Regions from separate parts of the Pseudomonas sp. FBCC-B545 genome, predicted to be linked through region 1. Evidence: predicted binding sites of a transcription regulator. Region 1 holds the regulator's gene; each other region holds the start of a gene.

Region 1 (9,735 bases):
AGCGGCAACGCCTTGTCGCGCACGATCACCACTTCCTGGCCGTCCACCACGTTGGTGCGCGACAGGTCGAGGTGGAAGATCTCGTTGACGTTGACCAGCGGGAAGGCGAACGCCTGGTTGCCCAGCATCACCATCAGGGTCGGCATGATCGCCAGGGTCAACGGCACCTTGATGACGATCTTGGAGCCTTGGCCCTTGGTCGAGTAGATATTGATCGAGCCGTTGAGCTGGCTGATCTTGGTCTTCACCACGTCCATGCCCACGCCACGGCCGGACACGTCGGAGATCTCGGTCTTGGTCGAGAAGCCCGGGGCGAAGATCAGGTTGTAGCACTCGGTGTCGGTCAGGCGGTCGGCGGCGTCCTTGTCCATCACGCCGCGCTTGACGGCGATGCCCCGCAGAATGTTCGGGTCCATGCCTTTGCCGTCATCGGTGATCGACAGCAAGATATGGTCGCCTTCCTGCTCCGCCGCCAGGATCACTTTGCCGTTGCGGGACTTGCCCGAGGCTTCGCGTTCTTCCGGGGTTTCGATGCCATGGTCGACGGCGTTGCGCACCAAGTGGACCAGCGGGTCGGCCAAGGCCTCGACCAGGTTCTTGTCGAGGTCGGTTTCTTCGCCCACCAGTTCCAGGTTGATTTCTTTCTTGAGCTGGCGTGCCAGGTCGCGGACCAGGCGCGGGAAACGGCCGAAGACTTTCTTGATCGGCTGCATCCGTGTTTTCATCACGGCGGTCTGCAAGTCAGCGGTGACCACATCGAGGTTCGACACGGCCTTCTGCATGGCTTCGTCGCCGCTGTTCAGGCCCAGGCGCACCAGGCGGTTACGCACCAGCACCAGCTCGCCGACCATGTTCATGATGTCGTCCAGGCGCGCGGTGTCGACGCGCACGGTGGTTTCGGCTTCACTGGCGGGCTTTTCCGCCACCGCCGGCGCCGCTGCACGCGCAGGTGCCGGGGCAGCGGCTGGGGCAGCGGCTGGGGCTGGCTTGGCGACCGGCGCGGCAGCTTTGGCGGCAACCGGTGCGGCGGCGACCGCAGCCGCGGCAGCCGGGGCTACCTCGGTGAACTTGCCTTTGCCATGCAACTCGTCCAGCAAGGCTTCGAACTCGTGATCGGAGATCAGTCCGTCGCCGGCCGGTGCGGCGCTGCTGGCCGCTGGAGCCGCTGGAGCTGCGGCGGCAGTGGCAGTGGCAGCAGTGGCGGCGACTTCCGGCAGGGCTTCGGCTACAAACGTGCCTTTACCATGCAGCTGGTCGAGCAGTGCCTCGAATTCATCATCGGTAATGTCGGTGCTGGCGCTGGCAGCCGGTGCTTCTGGCGCAGCGGGTGCCACGGCATCGGCCGCGAACTGACCCTTGCCATGCAACTGGTCAAGCAGGGATTCAAACTCTGCGTCGGTAATGTCTTCGCTGGTCGGCGTGGCGACAGGCGCCGCCGGGGCTTCGGCTTCGGCCTTGACCGCATTGAGCGAATCGAGCAGCTGTTCGAACTCGCTGTCGGTCACATCCGCCTCGGCCTCCACCACTGGTTCCGGCTCAGCTTGTGCTACCGGCGCAGCCGCGGCCGGTTCCGCCAGGCGCGCCAGGGCCGCCAACAGTTCCGGAGTGGCCGCCGTGATCGGCGCACGTTCGCGCACTTCACTGAACATGCCGTTGACCGCATCCAGTGCTTCTAGAATCACGTCCATCAGTTCCGAGTCGACCTGCCGCTCACCCTTGCGCAGGATGTCGAACACGTTCTCGGCGATGTGACAGCACTCCACCAGCTCATGGAGCTGGAGGAAGCCGGCGCCCCCTTTTACAGTGTGAAAACCGCGAAAAATTGCATTGAGCAGGTTCGCATCATCCGGTCGGCTTTCCAGCTCGACCAGTTGCTCGGACAGTTGCTCTAAAATTTCGCCGGCCTCTACAAGGAAATCCTGAAGGATTTCTTCATCGGCGCCGAAGCTCATGGGTGTGCTCCTTAGAAGCCTAAACTGGATAACAGGTCATCTACGTCATCCTGACCTGACATAACGTCTTCACGTTTATCGGCATGAATCTGCGGACCTTCACCCTTGGCGAGATGTTTTTGTGGATCTTTTTCCGAGAGGATCGCTTCGCGGTCATGCTCGATGCCGGCAAAACGGTCGACCTGGCCGGCCATCAGCACCAATTTGAGCAAGTTGCTTTCCACTTCGGTGACCAACTGGGTCACGCGCTTGATCACCTGGCCGGTGAGGTCCTGGTAATCCTGGGCCAGCAGGATGTCGTTGAGGTTGCTGGCCACCGTGCGGTTTTCCTGTTCGCTGCGCGACAGGAAACCCTCGACCCGACGGGCCAATTCCCGAAACTCTTCAGCCCCCACTTCGCGGCGCATGAAGCGGCCCCAGTCAACGCTCAAGGCCTGGGCTTCGCTGGTCATGCCGTTGACCAGCGGCGTGGCGTTTTCCACCAGGTCCATGGTGCGGTTGGCCGCCGCCTCGGTCAGCCTGACCACATAGGACAGGCGTTCGGTAGCGTCGGTGATTTGCGAAATCTCTTCGGCCTGGGGCATGCGCGGGTCAATCTGAAAATTGACGATCGCACTGTGCAGCTCGCGTGTGAGCTTGCCCACTTCCTGGTACAGGCCGCGATCACGGGTCTGGTTAAGCTCATGGATCAACTGCACCGCATCGGCGAACTGGCCTTTTTCCAGGCTGTCGACCAAGCGGTGAGCATGTTTTTTCAGGGTCGACTCGAAGTCGGCCTGCGATGATTCGTTATGCTCCATAGCTCCCCCGTGGCAGCATCAATGACCGATGCGTTCGAAGATTTTTTCAATCTTCTCTTTCAAGGCCAGTGCAGTGAATGGCTTGACCACGTAGCCGTTGACCCCGGCTTGGGCGGCTTCGATGATCTGTTCACGCTTGGCTTCAGCGGTCACCATCAGCACAGGCAGGCTGCGCAGTTTTTCATCGGCACGTACATGGCGCAGCAGATCGATACCGGTCATGCCCGGCATGTTCCAGTCGGTTACCAGAAAATCGATGCTTCCGCTGTTGAGGATCGGAATCGCCGTGATGCCATCATCCGCCTCGACCGTGTTGGTGAACCCAAGGTCACGCAACAGGTTTTTTATGATCCGCCGCATCGTTGAGAAGTCATCAACGATGAGGATTTTCATGTTCTTGTCCAATTCGACCTCCAAGCAGTCTTAAACGCGCCCAGCACCTGGACGCGCCATTTCAATCAACAGGCGTTACACAAAAAGGACTGCCCAGGGCACCACGGTACGAGCCCGCGAACCTTGCGGCTTCACGGTAGCGTCTGCAGTGTCCCCACACTGCCTGTCAGCGCGCGCGCCACTCTCCCAATCGCCCCCGCAAGCGGGCCGCGCACTGGCTATGCAACTGGCTGACACGCGATTCGCTGACCCCCAGCACCTCACCGATTTCCTTGAGGTTCAGCTCTTCGTCGTAGTACAGCGCCAGTACCAGGCGCTCACGCTCCGGCAAATTGGCAATCGCGTCCGCCAACGCGCTCTGGAAACGTTCGTCTTCCAGGTCGCGAGACGGTTCGAGATGTGCACTCGCGCCGTCCTCGTGCAGCCCTTCGTGTTCGCCGTCCTGCAGCAGGTCGTCGAAACTGAACAGGCGGCTGCCCAAGGTATCGTTCAAAATCCCGTAATAATCGTCGAGACTCAATTGGAGTTCGGCCGCAACTTCATGATCTTTAGCGTCACGACCGGTTTTTGCTTCAATTGCACGAATTGCATCACTGACCATGCGCGTATTGCGGTGTACCGAACGCGGCGCCCAATCCCCTTTACGCACTTCATCGAGCATCGCGCCACGGATACGGATGCCCGCATACGTCTCGAAACTCGCACCCTTGCTCGCGTCGTATTTGGTCGACACTTCGAGCAGGCCGATCATGCCGGCCTGGATCAAGTCCTCGACCTGCACACTGGCCGGCAGGCGCGCCAACAGGTGATAGGCAATGCGCTTGACCAGGGGCGCGTAACGCTCGATCAATTCGCCCTGGCTGTCACGTGCCGACTTTTTGTAAAGGTTGTAGCCGCTGGATGTCATAGCACCGGTCCTGCGCTCGTCTGATGCACCAAACGCTCGACGAAAAATTCCAGATGCCCCCGGGGGTTGGCGGGCAACGGCCAGGTATCGACCTTCTGGGCAATGGCCTTGAACGCCAGTGCGCACTTGGAACGAGGGAACGCTTCGTAGACCGCACGCTGCTTTTGCACGGCCTTGCGCACACACTCGTCGTAAGGAACTGCGCCAACGTATTGTAAAGCCACATCGAGGAAGCGGTCCGTGACCTTGGTCAACTTGGCGAACAGGTTGCGCCCTTCCTGCGGGCTTTGGGCCATGTTGGCCAGCACGCGGAAGCGGTTCATGCCGTAGTCGCGGTTAAGCAGTTTGATCAACGCGTAGGCATCGGTGATCGAAGTGGGCTCGTCGCACACCACCAGCAGCACTTCTTGCGCTGCGCGCACGAAGCTGACCACCGACTCGCCGATCCCGGCGGCAGTGTCGATCACCAGCACATCGAGGTTGTCGCCGATATCGCTGAACGCCTGGATCAGCCCGGCATGCTGCGCGGGGCTCAGGTGCACCATGCTCTGGGTGCCCGAGGCAGCCGGCACGATGCGGATGCCACCGGGACCCTGGAGCAGCACATCGCGCAGCTCACAGCGGCCCTCGATCACATCGGCAAGGGTATGTTTGGGTGTCAGCCCCAGCAGAACGTCCACGTTCGCCAAGCCCAGGTCAGCATCCAGCAGCATGACGCGACGGCCAAGCTCTGCCAGGGCCAGGGACAAATTCACTGACACGTTAGTTTTGCCGACGCCACCTTTGCCGCCGGTCACCGCGATCACCTGTACGGGATGCATGCTGCCCATTTTATTTCTTTACCTTGTCTTGCTTAGACGCAGGCTACATGGCTTGGCCGCGTGAATCGCTTGCAGACCATCGATGTAGGTACATTTCACGGTGTTCATCCTGCCTTAACCGACCCGTTTAGCCGGGTGGTGGTAAAGGTCGGCGAACATATCGGCCATCGCTTCCTCGCTAGGCTCTTCTTGCATTTGCACACTTACGGCACGGCTGACCAACTGATGACGGCGCGGCAGATGCAGATCATCCGGGATCCGCGGCCCGTCGGTCAGGTAGGCGACCGGTAATTCATGGCTGATGGCCAGGCTCAACACTTCGCCCAGGCTCGCAGTTTCATCGAGCTTGGTGAGGATGCAACCGGCCAGGCCGCAACGCTTGTAACTGTGGTAAGCAGCGGTAAGAACCTGTTTCTGGCTGGTGGTTGCAAGCACCAGGTAATTTTTCGACTTGATGCCACGCCCGGCCAGGCTTTCGAGTTGCATGCGCAGCGCCGGATCGCTGGCTTGCAGGCCGGCGGTATCGATCAGCACCACGCGCTTGCGCAGCAGCGGGTCGAGGGCATTGGCCAGGGACTGGCCCGGGTCGACGTGGGTCACCGGCACATTGAGGATGCGCCCCAGGGTCTTGAGCTGCTCCTGGGCGCCGATGCGGTAGCTGTCCATGCTCACCAGAGCGATATTCTGTGCGCCGTACTTGAGCACATAACGGGCGGCCAGCTTGGCCAGGGTGGTGGTCTTGCCCATGCCGGCGGGGCCGACCATGGCAATCACACCGCCCTCTTCCAGAGGTTCGATTTCCGGCGTAGCGATCATGCGTGCCAAGTGCGCCAGCAGCATGCGCCAGGCCTGGCGGGGTTCTTCGACTTCGGCGGTCAAGGCCAGCAAATCGCGGGACAACGGGCCGGACAGGCCGATGCGTTGCAGGCGACGCCAGAGGTTGGCCTGTTGCGGCTTGCTGCCTTGCAGTTGCGTCCAGGCCAGCGAGCCCAGCTGCACTTCGAGCAATTCGCGCAGGCCGTTGAGTTCAAAGCGCATCGAGTCGAACACACGTTGGTCGACAGCGGCGGCCGGGGCTGGCGCAGCTGGACGCGGTGGCTCGACGAACGTCGGTTCTACCAGCGGCTCGGCAGCCGTCAACGGCAGGCCGGCGAACAATTGGCGATTGGTGCTGGCGTCGCTGTCGCCACGCATGCTCAGTTCAGCCTGGGCCGACACAATGCGCGAGGCAGTCTTGCGCAGCTCGTCTTCGAGCTCCATGTTCGGCACACGCGGGGCCAGGGCCTGGGGCGTGTAATCCAGCGCAGCCGTCAGCTCGACACCGCCGGCAATCCGACGGTTACCGATAATCGCGGCGTCGGCGCCCAGCTCATCACGGACCAGTTTCATGGCCTGACGCATATCGGCGGCGAAAAAACGCTTAACTTGCATAACCCACTACCTCAGCCATTGGGCCCTACTGTCGCGACGATAGTCACTTGCTTATTGTCAGGAATTTCCTGGTAAGCCAACACGTGCAAATTCGGTACAGCCAAGCGTCCAAACCGCGACAACATCGCCCGAACCGGACCGGCCACCAAAAGAATGACCGGGTTGCCCTGCATTTCCTGGCGCTGCGCGGCATCGATCAACGAACGCTGCAGCTTTTCAGCCATGCTTGGCTCCAGCAAAACACCTTCTTCCTGGCCCTGACCGGCCTTCTGAATACTATTGAGCAATATTTGTTCCAACCTTGGCTCCAAGGTGATAACAGGCAGCTCGGACTCAATGCCTACAATGCTTTGCACGATTGCACGGGACAATCCGACGCGCACCGCCGCCACCAGCGCGGCAGTATCTTGACTCTTGGCGGCATTGTTGGCGATGGCCTCGGCAATGCTGCGAATGTCGCGCACCGGCACCTGTTCGGCCAGCAGCGCCTGCAACACCTTGAGCAATTGCGACAGCGTCAGCACGCCCGGCACCAGCTCTTCGGCCAGTTTCGGCGACGACTTGGCCAGCAGGCCCATCAATTGCTGGACTTCCTCATGGCCGATCAGCTCGTGGGAGTGCTTGTAGAGAATCTGGTTGAGGTGGGTGGCGACCACCGTACTGGCATCGACCACGGTATAACCCAGGGACTGCGCCTGGCTGCGCTGGCTGACTTCGATCCACACCGCTTCCAGGCCAAAAGCCGGATCTTTGGCGGTGATGCCGTTGAGGGTACCGAACACCTGGCCGGGGTTGATCGCCAGTTCGCGGTCCGGGTAGATCTCGGCTTCGGCCAGGATCACACCCATCAGGGTCAGCCGGTAGGCACTGGGGGCCAGGTCGAGGTTGTCGCGGATATGCACGGTGGGCATCAAAAAGCCCAGGTCCTGGGACAGCTTCTTGCGCACGCCCTTGATCCGCGCCAGCAATTGCCCGCCTTGGTTGCGGTCCACCAGCGGGATCAGGCGGTAGCCGACTTCCAGGCCGATCATGTCGATCGGGGTCACGTCGTCCCAACCCAACTCCTTGGTTTCCTGGGCGCGGGCTGGGGATGGCAGCAGTTCCTGTTGGCGTGCAACCTCCTGCAGGGCCTGGACCTTGACCTGGTTCTGTTTTTTCCAGAACAGGTAGGCACCGCCACCGGCCAAGGCGGCCATGGTCAGGAACGACACGTGGGGCATGCCCGGCACGATGCCCATGATCGCCATGATGCCCGCCGCCACGGCCAAGGCCTTGGGCGACGCGAACATCTGCCGGCTGATCTGCTTGCCCATGTCTTCGGAGCCCGAAGCACGGGTCACCATGATGGCCGCCGCTGTGGATAACAACAGTGATGGCAATTGCGCCACTAAACCGTCACCGATGGTCAGCAAGGCGTAGACCTTGCCGGCATCGCCGAAGGTCATGCCATGCTGGAAGATGCCGACTGCAATACCGCCGATCAGGTTGATAAACAGAATCAACAGGCCGGCGATGGCGTCACCGCGCACGAATTTGCTCGCACCGTCCATCGAGCCGTAGAACTCGGCCTCCTGGGCCACTTCCAGGCGGCGGGTCTTGGCCTGGTTCTGGTCGATCAGGCCGGCGTTGAGGTCGGCGTCGATGGCCATCTGCTTGCCGGGCATCGCATCGAGGGTAAAGCGTGCGCTCACCTCAGAAATCCGCCCGGCGCCCTTGGTCACCACCACGAAGTTGATGATCATCAGGATCGCGAACACCACGATACCCACTACGTAGTTACCGCCGATCACCACCTCACCAAAGGCCTGGATCACCTTACCGGCGGCGGCGTGGCCGTCCTGGCCGTGGAGCATCACCACCCGCGTCGACGCCACGTTCAGCGCCAGGCGCAGCAGGGTCGCAATCAGCAGGATGGTGGGGAATACCGCGAAATCCAGCGGCCGCAGCGCGTACACGCAGACGAGCAGGACCACGACAGACAGGGCAATGTTGAAAGTGAAGAACACGTCGAGCAGGAACGGTGGCATCGGCAACATCATCATTGCCAGCATTACCAGCAACAACAACGGCACACCCAGATTGCCCCGCGACAGATCAGTCAGGGTGCCACGGGCCGTGTTGAGCATTTGAGAGCGATCTACCACCGGTATTCCTCGTGTCCTTGAAGCAAAGTTTTGACGCTGAAGGGCGACTTGAAGGCGGTATTGCAAGAAGCCTTCCAACTTTGCTTTTGGGCCCGGAGAACCTCGCAAACACCCCGGGCCACCGGGTGTAAATCAATCCAAATGTGGGAGGGGGCTTGCTCCCGATAGCGGTGTATCAGGCACTGATGTTTGGCTGATTCACCGCTATCGGGAGCAAGCCCCCTCCCACATTTGATCTGTGTACAGCCGGGGCTACCGAGGAAATTTCTGACAAGGATTTGGGGTTGCCCCTAGGAAACCGGCTCTCTAGTCTCCGTACACCGCTGCAAACGCAGCGGTCGGGCGTCGCGGCCCGGTTTACTACGGAACAAAAGCACCATCTCCCTTTCAGTAAGCGGTTTTTTATCGTCTACTGTGCGGCGCTATGGCGGCTGTGCGCGGGATACCTTCGGGTATGCCGGGTTGTTCCTAGACCGGTCCGCGAACCTGCGTACAGCTGCCACCCTCCATCGCGTCGCGGCGATCAGTGGCGGCTCCACTTTTCTAGGAACGTCAAAATGATCAAACCCACCCCAAATCCCCCCATCCGGCTGTTTACCGTAGCCGACGGCATCAGCACCGAAGACCTGCTGGTCAACCTCAGTGAAACACTCGCTTCGGCCAATGCCCTGAGCTGCGACCTGGCATTTGACCTGGAAGGCCCTAAACGAGAGGAGTTGCTCGGCGTTGCGCAGTTGATAGAACTGGCGCAATTACTGGCTGATCGTGTGCACGCTGGCGCAGCACTGACGAGCGCGGCCAGCAGCGGATAACACGTTCCACATGTGGGAGGGGGCTTACCCCCTCCCACATTTGAGCCTTCAAAGAGGCCGTATATTCTCGGCCTGCAGACCTTTTGGTCCTTGTGCTATATCAAACTCAACTCTTTGGTTTTCTTCCAGACTTTTGTATCCATTCGACTGAATTGCCGAGTAATGGGCAAAAACATCCGCCCCTCCATCATCCAGGGTAATAAAACCAAAGCCCTTCTCCACGTTAAACCACTTCACAGTACCCGTTGCCATTGCCCTTCTCCTTACACCTATAGACCCGCCCTGCACGCTTGCGCCGACAGGAAGCGCATAAACGCCCTTAGGTTTATTGATCATCTGAAACATTATCTGCTCACCAATCGATAGCGCAGCCCAATGCCAATCGCTCCAATCGACGAATACGCATTCTTCCTCATCATCCAACGCAATCAACCACTCTCCCCGGGCCAACTCATAGGATTTGACAGTACCTGTA
Region 2 (9,735 bases), 2.2 Mb from region 1:
TTGTTTGATTGCGAAAAAGAACTGCCCGTCCTGCTGGCGACCTTGAACATGATCCATGGCGATCATCTTGACCTCAGCTATCACGTTTCGCCGGGCTTGCAATTGCCCTGGGACCGCGAGGACTTGCTGGAATTGCTTGGTAATTTGCTGGACAACGCCTGTAAGTGGGCGGATGCCGATATTCGGCTGAACGTCAGCGAAACCCAGCAAGGCTACCTGTTGGTGGTGGAGGACGACGGTCCCGGTATTCCCGAGGCCCAGCGTAACCAGGTCTTGGGCCGCGGCGCGCGACTGGACGAGCAAATTGACGGACATGGCCTGGGGTTGGGGATCGTGCGGGACATCGTCGAGGTATGGGGCGGGACGTTGCAGTTACAGGAGAGTGAGCTGGGTGGGCTTAAGGTACTGATCGAATTGCCCAAGCGGTAATGCCAATCTAAAAATGTGGGAGGGGGCTTGCCCCGATGACGGAGTATCAGTAAATACATCTGGGGCTGACCCAACGCCATCGTGGGTAAGCCCCCTCCCATAGTAGATATCCATTAGGCTTACACCCTGAACTGATCCATCAACCCCTGTTGTTGATTCGCCAGGCTGTTCAACGCCTGGCTGACCCGCGCCGATTCATTGGCCTGCTCCGATAATGACTCGGTCACATCGCGAATGGTCGCCACATTGTTGTTGATCTCCTCGGCCACCGCGCTTTGCTCTTCGGCGGCACTGGCGATCTGCAGGTTCATGTCGCTGATCACCGTGACCGCGTCGCCAATCTGGCGCAAGGCCGTTACCGCTTGGCCGACCTGTTCGACGCTGCCTTGGGCCTGGCGATAGCTGTTGCCCATGGAGCCGACCACGTCGGTGGTGCCGCTTTGCAGTTGCTCGATCACCAGGCGGGTTTCTTCCACCGATTCCTGGGTGCGCCGCGCCAGGTTGCGCACCTCGTCGGCGACCACGGCAAAGCCCCGACCGGCTTCACCGGCACGGGCGGCCTCGATGGCGGCGTTGAGCGCCAGCAGGTTGGTCTGTTCGGCGATGCCGCGAATCACTTCGAGCACCGAGCCGATTTTCTCGCTGTTGGCGGCCAGGCCTTCTACCTGGGTCATGGCGGTGCTCATGTCGGCGGCGAGGTCGCCAATGTTGGCGGTGGTGCGGTCGATCACGGTCAAGCCTTCGCGTGTGGCCTGGTCGGCATCGCGAGCGGCCTGGGCAGCTTGGGCGGCGCTGCGGGCAACGTCCTGGGCGGTGGCGCTCATTTCGTGGGAAGCGGTCGCCACCTGATCCACCTGGCGGTACTGCTGCTCCATGCCAGCACTGGTTTGCGTGGCAATCGCGGCGGACTGGTCGGCGGTGCCACGGGCGTCCTGCACCGAGCGTTTGACCTCGGCAATGATCGGTTGCAGCTTGTCGAGGAAGCGGTTGAACCAGCCGGCCAACTGGCCCAGTTCGTCCTGCTTGTCATAGGCCAGGCGCCGGGTCAGGTCACCTTCGCCGCTGGCGATATCTTCAAGCATGTGTGCCACGCCGAGGATCGGCCGGGTCACGCTGCGCGCCATCAGCCACACCAGTATCAGGCCTACCACAGCGGCCAGCAGACCCAGGCCGAGCTCCAGCAGGGTGCCTTTGGCATTGTCAGCGTCCAGCTGGGTTTTCAACGCCTCGGCGGGCGCCACCAGGACTTTTTCCGGTACATCCAGCAACACGCCCCACGGCTTGCCCCCAGGGATCGGCGCAAAGGGCGCCAGCACCTTGAGCTGATGACCGGCACGCAGGCTGTGGGTTTGAGTACTGCTGGCCAAGGCGCTGACCAACTGCGCGCCGCTGGCCGTATCAACCTGAGCCAGGCGCTGGCTGAGCTTACTGGCATCCGGGCTATAGCCGGCAAGCAAACCGGTCGGGCTGAGGATGCTGACCTGGGTCTGGCCGTCGTACAGCTTCTGGCTGGCCTGTTGGCTCACGGCCTGCAGGCTGTTGAGGTTGATGTCCACCGACAGTGAGGCGATGACTTTGCCATTGACCATCAGCGGGAACACGATGCTGGTCATCAGCACGTTCTGGCCGTCGATCACATAAAAGTAGGGTTCGATCACACACGGCTTGAGCGTGGTGCGCGGGCAGGTGAACCAGGCGTTGGCTTTTTCGCCGCTGGGGCTGACGGACGTGTCGGTCATGTCGCTTTCGGGCAGCGCCATCGAAGTGATCTTCCCCGGCGTCGGCTGCGACCAGTACAAGGCGAATCGGCCTTTGTCATTACTGCCCAGTTCCTGCTGATTGGCGAACAACTCGTCCTTGCCGTCCAGCGCATTGGCTTCGAACACCAGGGACAAACCCAACAGGTCGGGGTTGGCTTGCAGCGCGGCCTTGACCTGGCGGGTCAGGTCCTCACGGGTGTCGAAGGCATCGAGAAAGCGTTTCTCTGCCTGCTCGCGCAGAAACAGTACCTGGCGGGAAAAGCCGTGACCGTACTGGTAGGCATCCATGAACTGCTGGCGAATGCCCAGCGCCTGTACTTCACCTTGGGCTTCGATGCGCGCCTGGGCGGCTTCGTCCAGCATCTGCATGCTGGAGGCCTTGACCTGCTCCGAGCTCTGCGCCATGCGATACAGCGACAGACCCACCAGCAGGGTCACGATCCCCAGCAGGCACAGGCCCGCGAGCAGGGTGATTTTCCATTGAATGGAGAGCTGCCTGAGCGACATCGGGACATCCTTACCTGAAAGCACATGGAAACAGCTTATCGGCCGACACGCATGGTTCTTTATTCAAACGATCAATTTAAACTTCAAAAACGGCGCCGCTTTTTGACATGCGCGCCTGCCTGCTGCAAAGTGCGCGCCCTCTAATAAGACCTCTTTCAAGCCTGCACGCCGGCAGCTGTTCCCATGGGCCGTGCGCGGGCATGCCTGTCTTTTTTGTTTTTGCTTGAGGTAACCATGATTAACGCAGTCATCGCCGCGGTCGGCACCATGCTGGTACTCAGCCTGTCCCGCGTGCATGTGGTCATCGCCATTATTGTTGGCGCCCTGGTGGGCGGCTTGACGGGTGGCCTGGGGATCGACGCCACGCTCAAAGCCTTCAACGGCGGTTTAGGTGGCGGCGCAACCGTGGCTTTGTCCTACGCATTGCTTGGTGCTTTCGCGGTGGCAATTGCCAAGTCCGGCTTGGCCCACGCGCTGGCGGACAAAGCCTTGCTGCTGGTTGATCGCCAGGAAGCCAGCGGTGGCAGCCACGTCAAATGGTTGTTGATCGGCCTGTTGTGGGTGGTGGCGATTGCTTCGCAGAACATCCTGCCGATCCATATTGCGTTTATCCCGCTGCTGGTGCCGCCGCTGCTTTATGTGCTGACCAAGCTGCAACTGGACCGCCGCCTGATCGCCTGCGTGATGACGTTCGGCCTGATCACGCCGTACATGTTCCTGCCGGTGGGTTTCGGCAATATTTTCCTCAACCAGATCCTGCTGGCCAACGTAGCCAAGAGCGGGGTGGATATCAGCCAGGTCAACGTCACCCACGCCATGGGCCTGCCGGCACTGGGCATGGTGGTCGGCCTGCTGGTGGCAGTGTTTATCAGCTACCGCAAGAAGCGCGTGTATGACCTGGAAAAAATCGAGCGCGTCGAGCAAGTGGCGGTGCAGTACAACCCGCTGACCCTGCTGGTGGCCGGCCTGGCGATTGCCTCGGCGTTCATCATCCAGCTGTGGCTGGACTCGATGATCATCGGCGCCCTGGCCGGATTCCTGATCTTCTCGGTATCGGGCATCGTGCGCTGGCGCGACACCGATGACCTCTTCACTGAAGGCATGAAGATGATGGCGATGATCGGTTTCATCATGATCGCCTCGTCGGGCTTTGCCGAAGTGCTCAAAGCCACCGGTGACGTGCGCTCGCTGGTAGAAGCCTCTGCGGCGTTCATCGGCCATAGCCGTGGGGTAGGGGCGTTGCTGATGCTGCTGGTGGGGCTGCTGGTGACCATGGGCATCGGCTCGTCGTTTTCCACAGTGCCGATCCTTGCCGCGATTTTCGTGCCGTTGTGTGTGCAACTGGGCTTCAGCCCGTTGGCCATCGTGTGCATTGTCGGCACCGCCGGTGCGCTGGGCGATGCGGGCTCGCCTGCGTCGGATTCCACCCTCGGGCCCACCTCCGGCCTGAATGTCGATGGCCAGCACCACCATATCTGGGACACCGTGGTGCCGACCTTCCTGCACTACAACATTCCGCTGCTGGTGTTTGGGTGGCTGGCCGCGATGACGCTCTGATGAATTCCCTGTAGGAGCGAGCTCGCGAAAAACCCCAACGATAATGCGAACAACCTGAAACCCCGCAGAGTTCTCAGGTGCTTCGCGAGTAAGCTCGCGCCTACAGAAATCACTCTCCTGGCCGTTAACCTCTCAAGTCGCCACTAACAAGAGAGAAAAGCCATGCGTCTGAGTTTGAAGGCCAAAGTCCTGGCCCTTGCCGTAGTGCCTGTATTGTTGTTTGCCGTGGTCATCAGCCTGACCACCGTGTGGATTCTCCAGGGCCAGGCGCGCAACGAAGTGGATGAAACCCGCCAGCGCTTGCTCAACGACGCCAAGGCCACGCTGCAAGGTTATGTCGAAGTGGCCATGACCACCATCAAGCCGCTTTACGATGCGGCAGCCCCCGGCGACACCGCGGCGCGGGCGCAGGTGGTCAAGTTGCTCTCCAATACCAGCTACGGCAAGGACGGCTATTTCTTCGGCTACGACTCCGAGACCATCCGCCTGTTCAAGGGCAACAGCCCGGACGGCGTGGGCAAAAGCTTCAAGGACAACCGCGACCCCAACGGCGTCTACGTCAATCGCGACCTGGTTAAAGTCGGCAAGGACGGTACCCACTACCTGCAATACAGCTCGACCCAGCCCGGCCAGACCGAACTGGTGCCCAAGCTCGGCTATACCGAATACCTGCCCAAGTGGGACATGGTCATCGGTACTTCGGTGAACCTGGACGGTATCGAGGCCCAGGTGGCGGTGGTCGAAGCCAAGGTGGAGAAACGCATGGAAGGCGTGCTGCTGAGCATCCTCGGCGTCGCCGTTATATTGCTGTTGGTAATCGCCGCCGTGGGCATGCTGGTGGCCAATACCATCCTGCGTCCACTGAGCCTGATGAAGGCCAATCTCGACGACATCGCTGCTGGCGAAGGCGACCTGACCCGCCGCCTGGCGATTACCAGCCAGGATGAGCTGGGCGACCTGGCCGGTGCGTTCAATCGCTTTGTCGATAAAATCCATGGGTTGGTGCGCCAGATAACCGAAATGACCGCCCAGCTCACCGGACTGGTCAGCCAGGTATCCGACCAGGCCCAGCGTTCCGAGCAAGCCATGGAACGCCAGCGCCACGAGACCGACCAAGTGGCCACCGCGATCAACCAGATGTCGTCCGCTGCCCATGAAGTGGCGCGCAGTGCCCAAGGCGCCGCTGTCGCCGCGCAACAGACCGACGCCGAAGGCCAGGCCGCCAAACGTGTGGTGGACGGCAGCATCGCGCAGATCCATGCGCTGGTGAACGATATCCGCAGCAGTGGCGTGTCCCTGGACAGCCTGCAGCAGGATGTGTCGTCGATTGTCAGTGTGCTCAGCGTGATCCGCTCCATCGCCGAACAAACCAACTTGCTGGCGCTCAATGCTGCCATTGAAGCCGCACGGGCCGGGGAGGCCGGGCGCGGGTTTGCCGTGGTCGCCGATGAAGTACGCGCCCTGGCCAGCCGCACCCAGACCAGCACCCAGGAAATCCAGGGCATGATCGACCGCCTGCAAAAAGGCACCGAGGCAGCCGTGGACGCAATGCGCCGCTCCAGCGATGCCGGCGATGGCACCTCGGCCCAGGCCAACCAGGCCGGGGCGTCCCTGGACACCATGGCCCAGTTGATTGGCACCATCAATTCGATGAATGCACAGATCGCCAGTGCCGCCGAAGAGCAAACCGCCGTGGCCGAAGAGATCAACCGCAGCGTGCATCAGATTGCCGTGGCAGTGGACAGCGTGGCGGATGAAACCCAACTGGGTGCCCAGACCTCCCGCAGCTTGGCGGATCTGGGCCAGCGCCTGGGTAAGTTGGTTGGTCAGTTCAGGATCTGATCGTTCACAGGTCGCGCATCAGCAGGCCAAAACGCAGGTCCATCTCGGCCGGCAAGGGCACATACACGGTGTGCCCGTCCCCCGGTGCCACCTCAATGGCTTCATCCTTGGCGTTGCGCAAGGTGGCCAGGTCAAAGTGAAAGTTGCCGGCAGGCGTCATTAATTCCAAGTGATCGCCAACGGCAAAACGATTCTTCACCTTGACCTCTGCCAACTCGCCACGACGCTCGCCGGTCAACTCACCGACAAACTGCTGTCGCTCGGACACCGAGCTGCCGTTCTGGTAGTTCTGGTATTCATCATGCACATGGCGGCGCAGGAAACCTTCGGTGTAGCCGCGCTGGGCCAGGGACTCCAGATTGGTCATCAAGCTGCGATCAAAGGCGCGCCCGGCCGCCGCGTCATCGATGGCCTGGCGGTACACCTGGGTGGTGCGTGCGCAATAGAAGTGGGATTTGGTGCGGCCTTCGATCTTCAACGAGTGCACGCCCATCTGCGCCAGGCGCTCCACATGCTGCACGGCGCGCAAGTCCTTGGCGTTCATGATGTAGGTGCCATGTTCGTCTTCGAAGGCAGGCATTGATTCATCGGGGCGATTGGCTTCCTGCAGCAGGAATACCTGCTCGGTTGGCGTGCCGATCCCCAGCGTGGGCTGATATTGCTGGACGATATCGCCGGTCGCATTCTCCACCGCGGGCGTGGCCTGGTATTTCCAGCGGCAGGCGTTGGTGCAGGTGCCTTGGTTGGCGTCGCGCTTGTTCATGTAGCCCGACAGCAGGCAACGTCCGGAATAGGCCATGCACAAGGCGCCATGTACGAACACTTCCAGCTCCATGGCCGGTACGTGCTGGCGGATTTCATCGATCTCTTCCAGGGACAGCTCCCGCGACAGGATCACCCGGCAAATCCCTTGTTGCTGCCAGAACGCCACGCTGGCCCAGTTCACCGTATTGGCCTGCACCGACAGGTGAATCGGCATCTGCGCAAAGTGCTGGCGCACCAGCATGATCAGTCCCGGGTCGGACATGATCAGTGCATCCGGGCCCATGGCGATCACGGGCGCCAGGTCCTTGAGGAAGGTCTTGAGCTTGGCGTTGTGCGGCGCGATGTTCACCACCACGTAGAAGCGCTTGCCCTGGTCATGGGCTTCCCGGATACCCAGGGCCAGATTGGCATGGTCGAACTCGTTGTTGCGCACCCGCAGGCTGTAGCGCGGCTGGCCGGCATAGACCGCATCGGCGCCGTAGGCGAAGGCGTAGCGCATATTCTTCAGTGTGCCGGCAGGAGCGAGCAGTTCGGGGGCAATGATAGGTGGCATGGGTGTGGGTCGCAAAAAGCCGCGAGGGTAGTACAGGGGCGGGCGCGGTTCATTGATCCAAGTCTAAACAAGGCGGTCTATGCTTGTTCGATAAACAAGGGCACTCCCAGGTTTCGCCGCGGACTAAGCAACAGGGCCGACACCGGCCCTCTGCTTTTTTGACATGGATCGGACATGAATCAAACCAACCTGCAATTCAAGACCCTGTTGTTGCTGCTGGCCCTGGTAACCATCGCTTTTATCTGGATATTGCTGCCGTTCTACGGCGCGGTGTTCTGGGCAGTAATCCTCGGCATTATCTTTGCCCCCATGCAACGCCGCCTGCAACAACGGCTTGGCTGGAACCGCAACCTGACCTCCTTGACCACTTTGATGGTGTGCCTGGTGATCGCGATTCTGCCGGTGATCATTACCAGTGCGTTGCTGGTGCAAGAGGGGGCCACGCTGTACAAAAACGTTGAGAGTGGCAAGCTGGATGTGGCCGGTTATATCGAGCAATTCAAGCATTTCCTGCCGCCGTACTTCCAACACCTGCTCGACCGCTTCGGTATGGGCAACCTGGAAGGGCTGCGGGAAAAAGTGGTCAAGGGGGCGATGCAGGGCAGTCAGTTCTTTGCCTCCCAGGCGTTCAGCTTCGGCCAGGGCACGTTTGATTTCCTGGTGAGCTTTTTCATCATGTTGTACCTGCTGTTTTTCCTGCTACGCGACGGCCCGGAGCTGGTACGCAAGGTGCGCACGGCGGTGCCGCTGGCCGAACCGCAAAAGCGTCGCCTGCAGCTCAAGTTCAACCGGGTGGTGCGCGCCACGGTCAAGGGCAACGTGCTGGTGGCCGTGACCCAAGGCGCATTGGGTGGCTTTATATTCTGGTTTCTGGATATTCCCAGTGCATTGCTCTGGGCGGTATTGATGGCGTTTCTGTCCCTGCTGCCAGCGGTGGGCGCAGGGATTGTCTGGGGCCCGGTGGCGGTTTACTTCCTGCTCAGCGGCTCGATCTGGCAGGGCGTGGTGCTGGGGCTTTTCGGTGTATTCGTAATTGGCCTGGTGGACAACGTGCTGCGTCCGATCCTGGTGGGCAAGGACACCAAGATGCCGGACTACCTGATCCTGATCTCGACCTTGGGTGGCCTGTCGGTGTTCGGCCTCAACGGCTTCGTCATCGGGCCACTGGTGGCGGCGTTGTTCATGTCGTGCTGGGCGCTGTTCGTCGAAACCAAGCCACGGGTCAAATTGCCGTTGCCCTAGGCTTGAAGCCTGAAGTCGGCTACTCGTTGGCGCTGTGTCTCGGCGTCGGACAATGAAGTGAGCGGGCCGCTGATCGGCTCGCCATCGCGGACCACGTACCAACAGGCGAGCAAGCCCAGCTTACGTAAAGGGGCTGGGACGGCGCTGCCGATGACAGACATGATTTGAACAGTGGGCATAAATACCTCCAATCGTTATGGAGGTCACCTTACGGTGCGCTGGCACCGGGGAAAAATCACCTGGCTCGATAGTCGACATCGACGCCAGGCGTTAATCCACCACCTGGTCGAGCATGCTCACTACTTCGTGCTCACTGAGCAGCCCTTTGCGCACCAGGTTTTCGGCCAGCAATGCGAGGAACTTTGCACTGCGGTGGCCCTCGAGGTGCTTGAGTTCGGTCAAGGCACTGTAGACCTTGCTGGACGTGCAGAGACCGGCGGTGCGATGGGGATTTTGCGTGGGCATGGGCAATCGTCCTTAATTGTTATTGGGTGGACTGGGTCGATAGTGAGACTGTTTTATGACGCAACCATGACAGCGCACGCCTGCGCCGATCAAGAGGATATTGCGTCCTTATGATGTGGGATAGGCGCTTGGGCATTGTTCTCACAGCGACATTGGCAGGATAAATCCGGACTTTTCGGGCAAAAAAAGGCCCCGCTCAGGAGCGAGGCCCATTCAAGTCACTCAGTTCAAACCTACCAACCGCGGCCGTAGTAACCGTGCGGGTGGCCGTAGTAGCCCCGAGGCGGACCATAATAGCCGCGTGGAGGGCCGTAATAGACCGGGGCCGGGCGGTAATAAACCTGCTGTTGTACATACACCGGCGGCGGTGGCGCGTAATAGACCGGTGGCGCAGCGGCATACACCGGCTGCGGCTGGACGTACACCGGTTGTTGCACATAGACCTCACGAGGCTGGCTGGCAACTACGGAGCCAACTACCGCTGCGCCAACAAGTGCGCCCAACACTGCCGGGCCACCCCAACCACCACCGTGGGCGGAAGCTTGGCCGGCCATTGCGAGTGCACCGATCAGCAAGGCGATTCTGGGGATTTTACGAATCATGGTCATTCCTCGG
Region 3 (9,735 bases), 380 kb from region 1:
TTCCTGATCCAGAGCCTGAACCCGCAACGGATGAGCCGGCTAATGAAGAGCCGCAAGAGCACCCAGACCCGGACGAACATCCTCATGACTTGAGCAGGGCGCGACCCTGAACGAAAAACGGGCAGATCCCGCCAGGATCTGCCCGTTTTTTTGCTTCAGCGTTTAGAGCTTAAAAATCGTCGTCTTTGTCGAAGCGCCGAGCCTCGCGCTGCAGCTGATACACAAAGCGCTCCACTTGGCGTTGCACCAAGCCACTCATGTTGTGGAAGCGCACTCCAGCGAACGTAATGTTGATCTTGTCTTCGAAGTGCAGGTAGCGCAATTCTACGGCGGTGGTCATGCTGCCGAAGGGCAGGGCGGCGACAAAACGGTCGTAGACCTGGCCCAGCTGCAGGCGCTCGGAGATGTCGCCTTCAAAGCGAAGCTTGCAGCCGGTGGCGGAGATATCCAGCAACTTACCGTTGACCGGGGCCTTGAGTTTCTCGCCACCCAACTCGATATTCACCAATTGCGCCAGTTTCAATGCGGCACGAAAAGCATTGCGGCGCTGATGGTAGACCACCTCTGCGGGCATGTTGCCGCTGTAGATGCGGTGGCCGTCCTTTTCGCTGAGGCTCAGTGTGCCATTGCTTTCCCAGGCAATCCGCACACCATCGTGAAAACCTTCGATACGAAAGGGCTCGCCATTCTCCAGGTAGCGTTCACCGTCACGGGGAATCATTTCGTCCAGGACCAACGTGGTGCTGTCGCGGGAAACGTCTACCAGATAGCTTTGAAAGCGTTGGCTGCGCTCGTGGAAGGTGATGATCAAAGGATCATGGCTATCTTGGAGCATCCGCAAAGTGCTGGCGATTTCCAGAGGCGTGGTGAGGACCTTCGGTGGCTGCGGGGCATCTTCCGCATTAAGGGCGTTGAACACGGTTCTTCCATCTCCAGGCAAAATACGACTACACGCAAGAACCGGCATTTTGCCAGTATGTAGCGCACTTTGGATAGGTCGCGCTGTAAACCGGCGTCAGGCTTGGCTGCGGGTGCTTGGCTTGACCAGACGCGAGGTGGAGCCTTGTGCGTTGTACAGTGCTGGAGGTTCGCCGCCATGGAGTATGCGTAACTGATTGGCGGTCGTGGCTTGCTGAAGCTGGATCGACTGGCCGTTTAGCAGGTTGGCTTCCTGGCACTGGGCGAGCAATTGGTTGAGTTCCTTGCTTTGCGACAGCAACTGGTCACCTACCGAAGAGTGACTGGCCAATTGCGCGAGGCCATCATGATCGGCAGGCAGGCCCAGGCTGATCAGAATCTCGCTGCGCTTCTTGCCGTGCTGTTCGAGCAGCACGATCAGTGACTGTTTGCGCGCCAGGATTTCTTCCAGCAAGCGCATATCCCGGCCGTACAAGGCCAGGGACTCTTCTTTGAGCAGCTCGAGCAATTGCTGCGTCGGCGCCAGATCATCAATGATCAGTTGAAGCAAATGTTCGTCGTGGTGCATGGCTGGCCTTGGGTTTTAAGCGTCCAAAAGCCCTGCGCAGGCCTTTGCCTAGCGCTCGGCTTCGAAGTTGAGCAGCTTGCTGGCGACACGGTTGCTGTCGACTTTATAGCTGCCATCGGCGATGGCCTGTTTCAACTCGGCCACGCGGGCTTTGTTGACAACCGGCTGGTCGCGCAGCGAGTCAGTGACCTTCTGCAACTGTTGAGCCTCATTGCTCAGGTGAACCGATTCCCCACTCTGGCTGACGCTGGCCTGTTCTGCCTTGGCGGGCAGGGGCTGTGGCTTGGCTTCTACGCTGTCCTTGGCACCGCTGGTGCGCGTACTGCCTGGCAAAGCCGGGGCGTTATTCAAACGACTGAAATCAATGACCATGTTGAAAAAACCTCTGGGTATTTGGACGCTTGCCATGTTTTCGGCCATACCCAAACAAACTTTAGGCGCGAATGACAATAAATCTCCACACGGAACTTCTCGTGCACAGTGTAGGAAAACCCAGCGTCCTCTACCAGTGTTCTATAAAGCGACCTCGACTTGCCCGGGGGCGGTCACGCGCGCCTTGATGACGCGGTTGGAGTTGAGATTCTTGACACGGATCTGTTCGCTCATGCCGCCGTTGGACAGCGCTTCACCCGGCATTCTTACATTCAACCCGCCGCTGCTGGCGGAAATCACCACCTGGTCACCTTTGCGAATCACTTCGGCCTGTTCCAGGTGAACCAATGTGATGACTTGATCGGTGACCATTGGTCGGGTGAGCCGCTGCCCAATAGCCTGGTCCACTGAGGTCAGATAGCCCTGGTTGATCTGGCTGATGTCCCGTTCACGCAGGGCCACATCCTCAAAGCTAATAATACCGGTGCGTTTCAGCGGCCGCGCAACGACAACCACATCACGGAACAGCTTGACCTGCGCAGGCACGAATATTGTCCACGGCGAGGCACCTTCACAACGTACTTTCACCGTGACCCGGCCAATGGGTTGAGAGGGGCTTTCCAGGGTGGCTGTCAATTCCCTGTCGCACATGGGCATGCGCAAACGCGGGTCCAACTGATTGACTTGGATTTCATAACGCCCCGGCGTCTGTGTGGTTGCCAGATAATCTTCTACAGTGAACTCAAGAAACCCTTGGGTGACGCCGATAAGTACATCAGGCAGGGTAACGTTGTCGGCACGGCTCGCAGCATTGAGCCCCAAGGCAAGCAACGCCATCGAGGCGCAGAGCAATCTGCGATAGCGTTGGCAGCCAAAGTGTCGGGAAACTGTCGTTTTAATATCCATGAACAACAAATAGCAAAGCTCGTGCCGTTTAGTGTTGGGTACGCTTCGTACCCCTAGTTTTAGGAGTCTGGGCATGGCAGGTGTAATGGATTCAGTAAACCAGCGCACACAGCTGGTAGGGCAGAATCGCCTGGAGTTGTTGCTTTTCCGCCTGGACGGCAAGCAGTTGTATGGCATCAACGTGTTTAAAGTGCGTGAAGTGCTGCAATGCCCCAAGTTGACGATCATGCCCAAGTCCAATCCGGTCGTGTGTGGCGTGGCCAACATCCGTGGCGCGACTATTCCGATTCTCGACCTGGCATTGGCCACGGGGTCCTCAGGTTTGCAAGACCGCCAGAGTCCCTTCGTGATCATTACCGAGTACAACACCAAGACCCAGGGGTTCCTGGTGCGCTCGGTGGAACGTATCGTCAATATGAACTGGGAAGAAATCCACCCGCCGCCCAAGGGCACCGGGCGCGATCACTACCTGACGGCGGTGACGCGGGTCGATAACCAGTTGGTGGAAATCATCGACGTGGAGAAAATCCTCGCCGAAGTAGCGCCGACCTCGGAAACCATCTCCGTAGGTGTGGTGGATGCCGAGACCGCGCATAAGGCCGTGTCTTTGCGCGTACTGACCGTGGACGACTCTTCAGTGGCGCGCAAGCAGGTCACGCGTTGTCTGCAAACTGTCGGTGTGGACGTAGTGGCGCTCAATGACGGTCGCCAGGCCCTGGACTACCTGCGCAAGCTGGTGGACGAAGGCAAGAAGCCAGAAGAAGAATTCTTGATGATGATTTCCGACATCGAGATGCCGGAAATGGACGGATACACCCTTACGGCCGAGATACGCAACGATCCACGCATGCAAAAATTGCATATCATCCTGCATACTTCGTTGTCGGGGGTATTCAATCAGGCAATGGTCAAGAAGGTCGGTGCTGATGACTTCCTGGCCAAATTCCGTCCTGATGACCTCGCATCCCGGGTAGTCGACCGGATCAAGGCAGCAGATCACAGCTGAGGGATTCTCCCCTGGCGGTCACACGATTTAAGAGGCGGTACCATTGTCTACGGGTAATTTGGATTTCGAACAGTTCCGGGTCTTCCTGGAAAAAGCCTGTGGCATATTGCTCGGTGAAAACAAGCAATATCTGGTATCCAGCCGTCTCAACAAGCTGATGGAACAGCAGGGCATCAAGTCCCTGGGTGAGTTGGTCCAGCGGATCCAGACGCAGCCGCGCAGCGGGCTCAAGGAAATGGTGGTCGATGCCATGACCACCAACGAAACCTTATGGTTTCGCGATACCTACCCCTTTGAAGTGCTCAAGAACAAAGTGCTGCCGGAGGCGATCAAGGCCAGCCCGGGCCAGCGCTTGCGTATCTGGTCGGCGGCGTGCTCTTCGGGGCAGGAACCGTACTCGATCTCGATGTCCATCGACGAGTTCGAACGGACCAATATGGGCCAGTTGAAAGCAGGCGCGCAAATTGTCGCAACGGATCTGTCCGGCACCATGCTCACCAACTGCAAGACCGGTGAGTACGACAGCCTGGCGCTGGGCCGCGGCCTGTCCCAGGAGCGCCTGCAACGATACTTCGACCCCAAGGGGGCGGGGCGCTGGGCGATCAAGGCACCGATCAAGAGCCGCGTGGAATTCCGCTCGTTCAACCTGCTCGACAGCTACGCCAGCCTGGGCAAGTTCGACATGGTGTTCTGCCGCAACGTGCTGATCTATTTCTCGGCTGAAGTGAAGAAAGACATCCTGTTACGCATCCACGGCACGCTCAAGCGCGGCGGGTATCTGTTCCTTGGTGCTTCCGAAGCCTTGAACGGCCTGCCGGATCACTACCAGATGGTGCAGTGCAGCCCGGGAATCATCTACCAGGCCAAGTAAGTCAATGTGGGAGTGTGGGAGGGGGCTTGCTCCCGATAGCAGTGTGTCAGTGATAGATTTATCAACTGAACCACAGCCATCGGGGGCAAGCCCCCTTTCACCTGTATTGCGGCAAAATAAATCAAAGTGGCAATGCCCATTGCCGCTTTACTGGCGCCACGCGGAAATCACTTGCCGCTTTTCTGGCATTGCCGCCGGCAATCTCCCCGCAAACCCCTTATATACGGGGGTTCACAAGATTGGCATGTACCTTGCTATAACCCTGCTAACGAACAGCAGGTCAGCCTAAAGGTCTCCGCCATGAGCATCAGCTTCGATAAAGCGCTCGGTATCCACGAACAAGCCCTGGGCTTCCGCGCCCAGCGTGCCGAAGTCCTGGCCAACAACATTGCCAACGCCGATACCCCGAACTACAAGGCTCGGGACCTGGACTTCTCCGCCGTGCTCGCTGCCCAGCAGGACAAGACCAAGAACGGCACCTTCGCCTTGAACATGACCAACAACCGTCATATCGAAGCGCAGGGCCTGGGCAATGCTGACGAGTCGCTGCTGTATCGCACGCCGATGCAGCCGTCGATCGACCAGAACACCGTCGACGCCCAACTGGAGCAATCGAATTACGCCGAGAACTCGGTGAACTTCCAGGCCAGCTTCACCCTGCTCAACAGTAAATTCAAAGGGCTGATGTCAGCCCTGCGTGGAGAGTAAGCCATGTCCCTGTCCAGTGTTTTCAATATTGCCGGCAGTGGCATGAGCGCGCAAACCACGCGCTTGAACACCGTCGCCAGTAACATCGCCAACGCCGAGACCGTGTCTTCGAGCATTGACCAAACTTACCGCGCGCGTCACCCGGTGTTTGCCACCATGTTCCAGGCTGGTCAGAGCGGCGGCAGTGATTCGTTGTTCCAGGACCAGGACGCAGCCGGCTCCGGTGTGCAGGTGCTGGGTGTAGTCGAAGACCAGAGCAACCTTGAGGCCCGTTACGAGCCGAACCATCCCGCCGCGAACGAAAAGGGTTACGTCTACTACCCCAACGTCAACGTGGTCGAGGAGATGGCTGACATGATTTCCGCCAGCCGTTCATTCCAGACCAACGCGGAAATGATGAACACCGCCAAAGCCATGATGCAGAAGGTCTTGACCCTGGGTCAGTGATAAGGGGCGCCAAATAATGGCCATCGTTGATACGTCTAACAACACGGCAGTCCAGGACCTGTTCAATTCCAAGGTCAAGGATGCTTCGAACAATGTAGCGAATGTTTCCAAAGCCGCGACCGGCAGCCAGTCGCTGGGCAAGGATGCATTCCTGCAGTTGCTGGTCACCCAGCTGAAAAACCAGAACCCGCTGTCGCCCCAGGACAACGGCGCGTTCGTGGCCCAGCTTGCACAGTTCAGCAGCCTTGAAGGCATCAACACCCTCAACGACTCGGTGAATAACATCTCCAGCAACTTCAGCTCCTCGCAAGCGCTGCAGGCTTCGTCGCTGGTGGGGCGGTCGATCATTATCCAGACCGACAAAGCCATGGTTGATACCAGCAAGAGCATGAACGGTTCGGTGGAGGTGCCATCGGCGGTGGGTAACATTTCCGTCAAGATCACCGACAAGGACGGCAACGTCGTGCGCACCGTGGATATGGGCGCGCAGAGTGCCGGCAGCCAGAGCTTTATCTGGGATGGCAAGAATGAGAAGGGCGAAATCGCCCCAGCCGGCACCTACACCTTCAATGCCTCCACCAAGAACGACAAGGGTGATGCGGTGGCCCTGGCCACCTCACTGCCGGCCACGGTAACCAGCGTGACCCTGAGCAAGACCGGCGGCGAAATGCTGCTCAACCTTGCAGGCGGCATGGGCAGCGTCAAGCTGTCGCAAATTCAGACTATCGGTACATAGAGCCGGCTAGATACGGCAGAGGGAGAGAACATGTCTTTTAATATCGGCCTTAGCGGCCTCTATGCGGCCAACAAACAACTGGACGTGACCGGCAACAACATCGCCAACGTCGCGACCACTGGCTTCAAGTCATCCCGTGCGGAATTCGCCGATATCTACGCGGCCTCCAAGCTGGGTACTGGCCAGAATACTATCGGCAACGGTGTGAACCTGGCGGCGGTGTCCCAGCAGTTCACCCAGGGCGACGTCAACGGCGGTGGCGGCATCCTCGACATGGCGATCCAGGGTGGTGGTTTCTTCGTGCAGAAGGGTAGCGACGGCTCGTTGGAATACACCCGTAGCGGTGCTTTCCGTGCGGACAAGGACGGCTACATCACCAACAACACCGGCACTTCGCGTCTACAGGGCTACGCTGCGGACGAGAATGGCAAGATCACCAAGGGTGGCCTGGTGGACCTGCAACTGAACCTGGCGAATCTGCCACCGAAGGCGTCCACCAAGGTGGACTCGGCCAGCAACCTCAACTCCTCGTCCCCGGTGATCGACCAGACCAAGAATCCGTTTGATCCGAGCAAGTCCGAAACATTCACTACGCAATACAGCACTACGTTGTACGACTCTCAGGGTAACGCCCACCCGATGGTGCAGTACGTGGTGAAAACCGATGCCAACCAGTGGCAGTCCTACACCTTGATTGACGGCCGCAACCCTGATGGTTCGGCTCCTACCGGTACCGGTGCTGACGTGAAGGCGCCTGTGCCCTCGACTCTGAGTTTCGATGGTGCCGGTAATCTCAAGAGCATCGTGACCGGTGGTGTTGCCGGCAACACCTTGACCATCAAGGATTGGGTACCTGGCACAGTCACCGATGGAGTCTGGAAGGCCAACGATGCGACAGCGAACAAGGACGGCATTGCTATCAACATGGGCAACGTCACTCAGTACAACTCCGCCAGCTACCGCAACCCGCCAATCACTGACGGTTATGCCACTGGCCAGATCACCGGCCTGAAAATCGACGGCAGCGGTGTATTGTTCGCAACCTTCAGCAACCAGCAGAGCAAGGCCATCGGCCAGATTTCCCTGGCCAGCTTCAACAACGAGCAAGGCCTGCAGCCGGCTGGCGGTACGGCTTGGAAAGAGACCTTCGCATCGGGCCAGCCGGGTTACGACGCGCCGGAATCTGGCACCCTGGGTTCGATCAAGGGCTCCTCTCTGGAAGCCTCCAACGTCAACCTGACCAACGAGCTGGTGGACCTGATCAAGGCCCAGAGCAATTACCAGGCGAACGCCAAGACCATCTCCACCCAAAGCACCATCATGCAGACCATCATTCAGATGACCTGATACCGTCGCTCAAGTACCAGCGTTCAATCAAAGGCCCCTCGATCGAGGGGCCTTTTTTTGTGTGCGCTACATAGTTATTTACTGCTCGTTTCACCACGCCCCGATGCGGGAACGCATAACGCCGATTTGGCCACGGATCAGCCAGCGGACGGTTGTCGTCCGGCGAATATAGGGGAAGTAAATGGCGGGTTATGCATTGTGGGAGAGCGGCGCGCGGGGAGCGCGCGGTTTCGACGCGGGTATCTATGGCGATGTATATGGGCGGCAAAGTCCGGCGTACGGGGCCAATGACGACAAGGCCGCCAACACTGAGTCGGTCAGGCAACTGCTCAGCCAACTGATGGATGCCGAAAAAACCTCCAAGAGCCAGACCGCTCAAGAGCTTCGCGACAAGCTGAACGATAAGCGCGAAGAGCTCGGTGACGAAAAATTCAAAGAGATCATGCAGGAGCTGATGGAGAAGGCCGACGTCTCTTGGTTGGAGTTTCTGCGGCGCCTGATGAAGTTGTGGTTTCCAGAACTGGATGATGAATCGCCAACGCCCTCACCGCCTTCCCCTGGCCCATCGCCAAGAGGTGGAGGTGGTGGAGGCGGCGGTGGCAGGCCAAGTCCCAACAATTTCGGCCCCAGCGAGCCCATGAGTAATCTGCCGATTACCGAAGGCTCCAAGCACTTCAATTACAAACCCGATGAAAGTAACCCAGGTAAAAAACCAGACAATATCTGGAGTGGATTCAGCCAGGGGCCGGACGGCAATTGCGTCACCGTTTCAGCGATTAAGGGCGCAATGATGAAGTTTGGTCAGAAGCCCACTGACGTCTTCGCAGAGGTCAAAGAGACGAGCAATGGCTATTACGTGAAAATGCGCGATGGGAAAGAGGTTAACTTTTCCAAAGATGAATTACGGCAGGCTGCCAGGTATGCACAGTTCAAGGGCGATAACCCGCAGATGTTGACTGATGCCAACTTCATGTTTGCGGCGAGCGCCAAGCGTGCGCAGATGGAGGGCAATGGTCTGGACGACAACCCGAACGAATCGAAAAAGAGCTTTGCCCACGCGATGCAAAGCCTGAACAACGGCGAAATGCCCCACGAAGCGTTGGATCGCCTTGGTTTGAAAGGGCTCTACAGGAAATCCTCGAGTAGTGAACTGGCGAGCGGCAAGCTGGGCGTCGTGGCCTATGATCGCCATTCAATGGCGGTCATCGACGGTAAAGTTGAGCTATGGGGGCGGCGAGGTGGCGCGCCGAAGCAGGGTATTGCGTACGCGTTCCTCTAGGCGTGATAAACGAAAAAGCCCGATAAACCCTGTGCAGTCGGGGTTCATCGGGCTTTTTAAATCCAGGGCGTTCAAGTCCTGGATGGGTTCAGCTTATTGGCAAGCTTCGCAATCCGGCTCGTCAATCGCGCAGGCCTTTGGCACTGGTGCTGGGCCGGCGGGGGCTGCGAGTACCGAATCATCACCGTGGTTGCCGCTGGAAACAGCATTGAGCTTACCGGTGTTGATGGTCGACTTCTCGGTGCTGGTTGCGGCCAGGGCACGGAGGTAGTAAGTGGTTTTCAGGCCACGGTACCAAGCCATGCGGTAGGTCACGTCCAGCTTCTTGCCCGATGCGCCAGCGATGTAGAGGTTCAGGGACTGGGCCTGGTCGATCCACTTCTGACGACGACTGGCGGCGTCAACGATCCACTTGGTGTCCACTTCGAACGCGGTCGCGTAGAGCTCTTTGAGTTCTTGCGGGATGCGCTCGATCTGCTGCACCGAACCGTCGTAGTACTTCAGGTCGTTGATCATGACCGAGTCCCACAGGCCGCGGGCTTTCAGGTCGCGGACCAGGTACGGGTTGATCACGGTG

What was found. The regulator FliA, encoded in region 1, starts transcription of late flagellar genes. The targets are predictions, from matches to a motif close to CTAAAGTTTNNNNNNNNNNNGCCGNTAA.
Region 2: NMB39_RS18675 (methyl-accepting chemotaxis protein) is a predicted target of FliA. The motif match lies at 2,732-2,759, and genes of this name have one in related genera.
Region 3: flgM (flagellar biosynthesis anti-sigma factor FlgM) is a predicted target of FliA. The motif match lies at 1,896-1,923, and genes of this name have one in related genera.

What each region holds. Positions count from the first base shown of each region.
Region 1 covers NZ_CP101441.1:1,863,312-1,873,046, reverse strand. Annotated here, with positions in the region: gene NMB39_RS08745 (chemotaxis protein CheA) at 1-1,952, opposite strand, end outside; gene NMB39_RS08740 (protein phosphatase CheZ) at 1,964-2,752, opposite strand; gene NMB39_RS08735 (chemotaxis response regulator CheY) at 2,771-3,145, opposite strand; gene fliA (RNA polymerase sigma factor FliA) at 3,312-4,052, opposite strand; gene fleN (flagellar synthesis regulator FleN) at 4,049-4,882, opposite strand; gene flhF (flagellar biosynthesis GTPase FlhF) at 4,988-6,304, opposite strand; gene flhA (flagellar biosynthesis protein FlhA) at 6,316-8,430, opposite strand; gene NMB39_RS08710 (DUF6124 family protein) at 9,006-9,260, shown strand; gene NMB39_RS08705 (cold-shock protein) at 9,309-9,512, opposite strand.
Region 2 covers NZ_CP101441.1:4,072,076-4,081,810, reverse strand. Annotated here, with positions in the region: gene NMB39_RS18680 (sensor histidine kinase) at 1-429, shown strand, start outside; gene NMB39_RS18675 (methyl-accepting chemotaxis protein) at 549-2,696, opposite strand; gene NMB39_RS18670 (Na+/H+ antiporter family protein) at 2,934-4,253, shown strand; gene ctpM (methyl-accepting chemotaxis protein CtpM) at 4,416-6,095, shown strand; gene trhP (prephenate-dependent tRNA uridine(34) hydroxylase TrhP) at 6,100-7,413, opposite strand; gene NMB39_RS18655 (AI-2E family transporter) at 7,588-8,655, shown strand; gene NMB39_RS18650 (hypothetical protein) at 8,652-8,834, opposite strand; gene NMB39_RS18645 (hypothetical protein) at 8,926-9,120, opposite strand; gene NMB39_RS18640 (hypothetical protein) at 9,354-9,728, opposite strand.
Region 3 covers NZ_CP101441.1:1,487,340-1,497,074, forward strand. Annotated here, with positions in the region: gene NMB39_RS06930 (MFS transporter) at 1-110, shown strand, start outside; gene NMB39_RS06935 (flagellar brake protein) at 170-919, opposite strand; gene NMB39_RS06940 (flagella synthesis protein FlgN) at 1,016-1,486, opposite strand; gene flgM (flagellar biosynthesis anti-sigma factor FlgM) at 1,535-1,858, opposite strand; gene flgA (flagellar basal body P-ring formation chaperone FlgA) at 2,000-2,764, opposite strand; gene NMB39_RS06955 (chemotaxis protein CheV) at 2,838-3,770, shown strand; gene cheR (protein-glutamate O-methyltransferase CheR) at 3,814-4,641, shown strand; gene flgB (flagellar basal body rod protein FlgB) at 4,942-5,349, shown strand; gene flgC (flagellar basal body rod protein FlgC) at 5,353-5,796, shown strand; gene flgD (flagellar hook assembly protein FlgD) at 5,813-6,532, shown strand; gene flgE (flagellar hook protein FlgE) at 6,563-7,879, shown strand; gene NMB39_RS06985 (hypothetical protein) at 8,061-9,158, shown strand; gene NMB39_RS06990 (ribonucleoside-diphosphate reductase subunit alpha) at 9,252-9,735, opposite strand, start outside.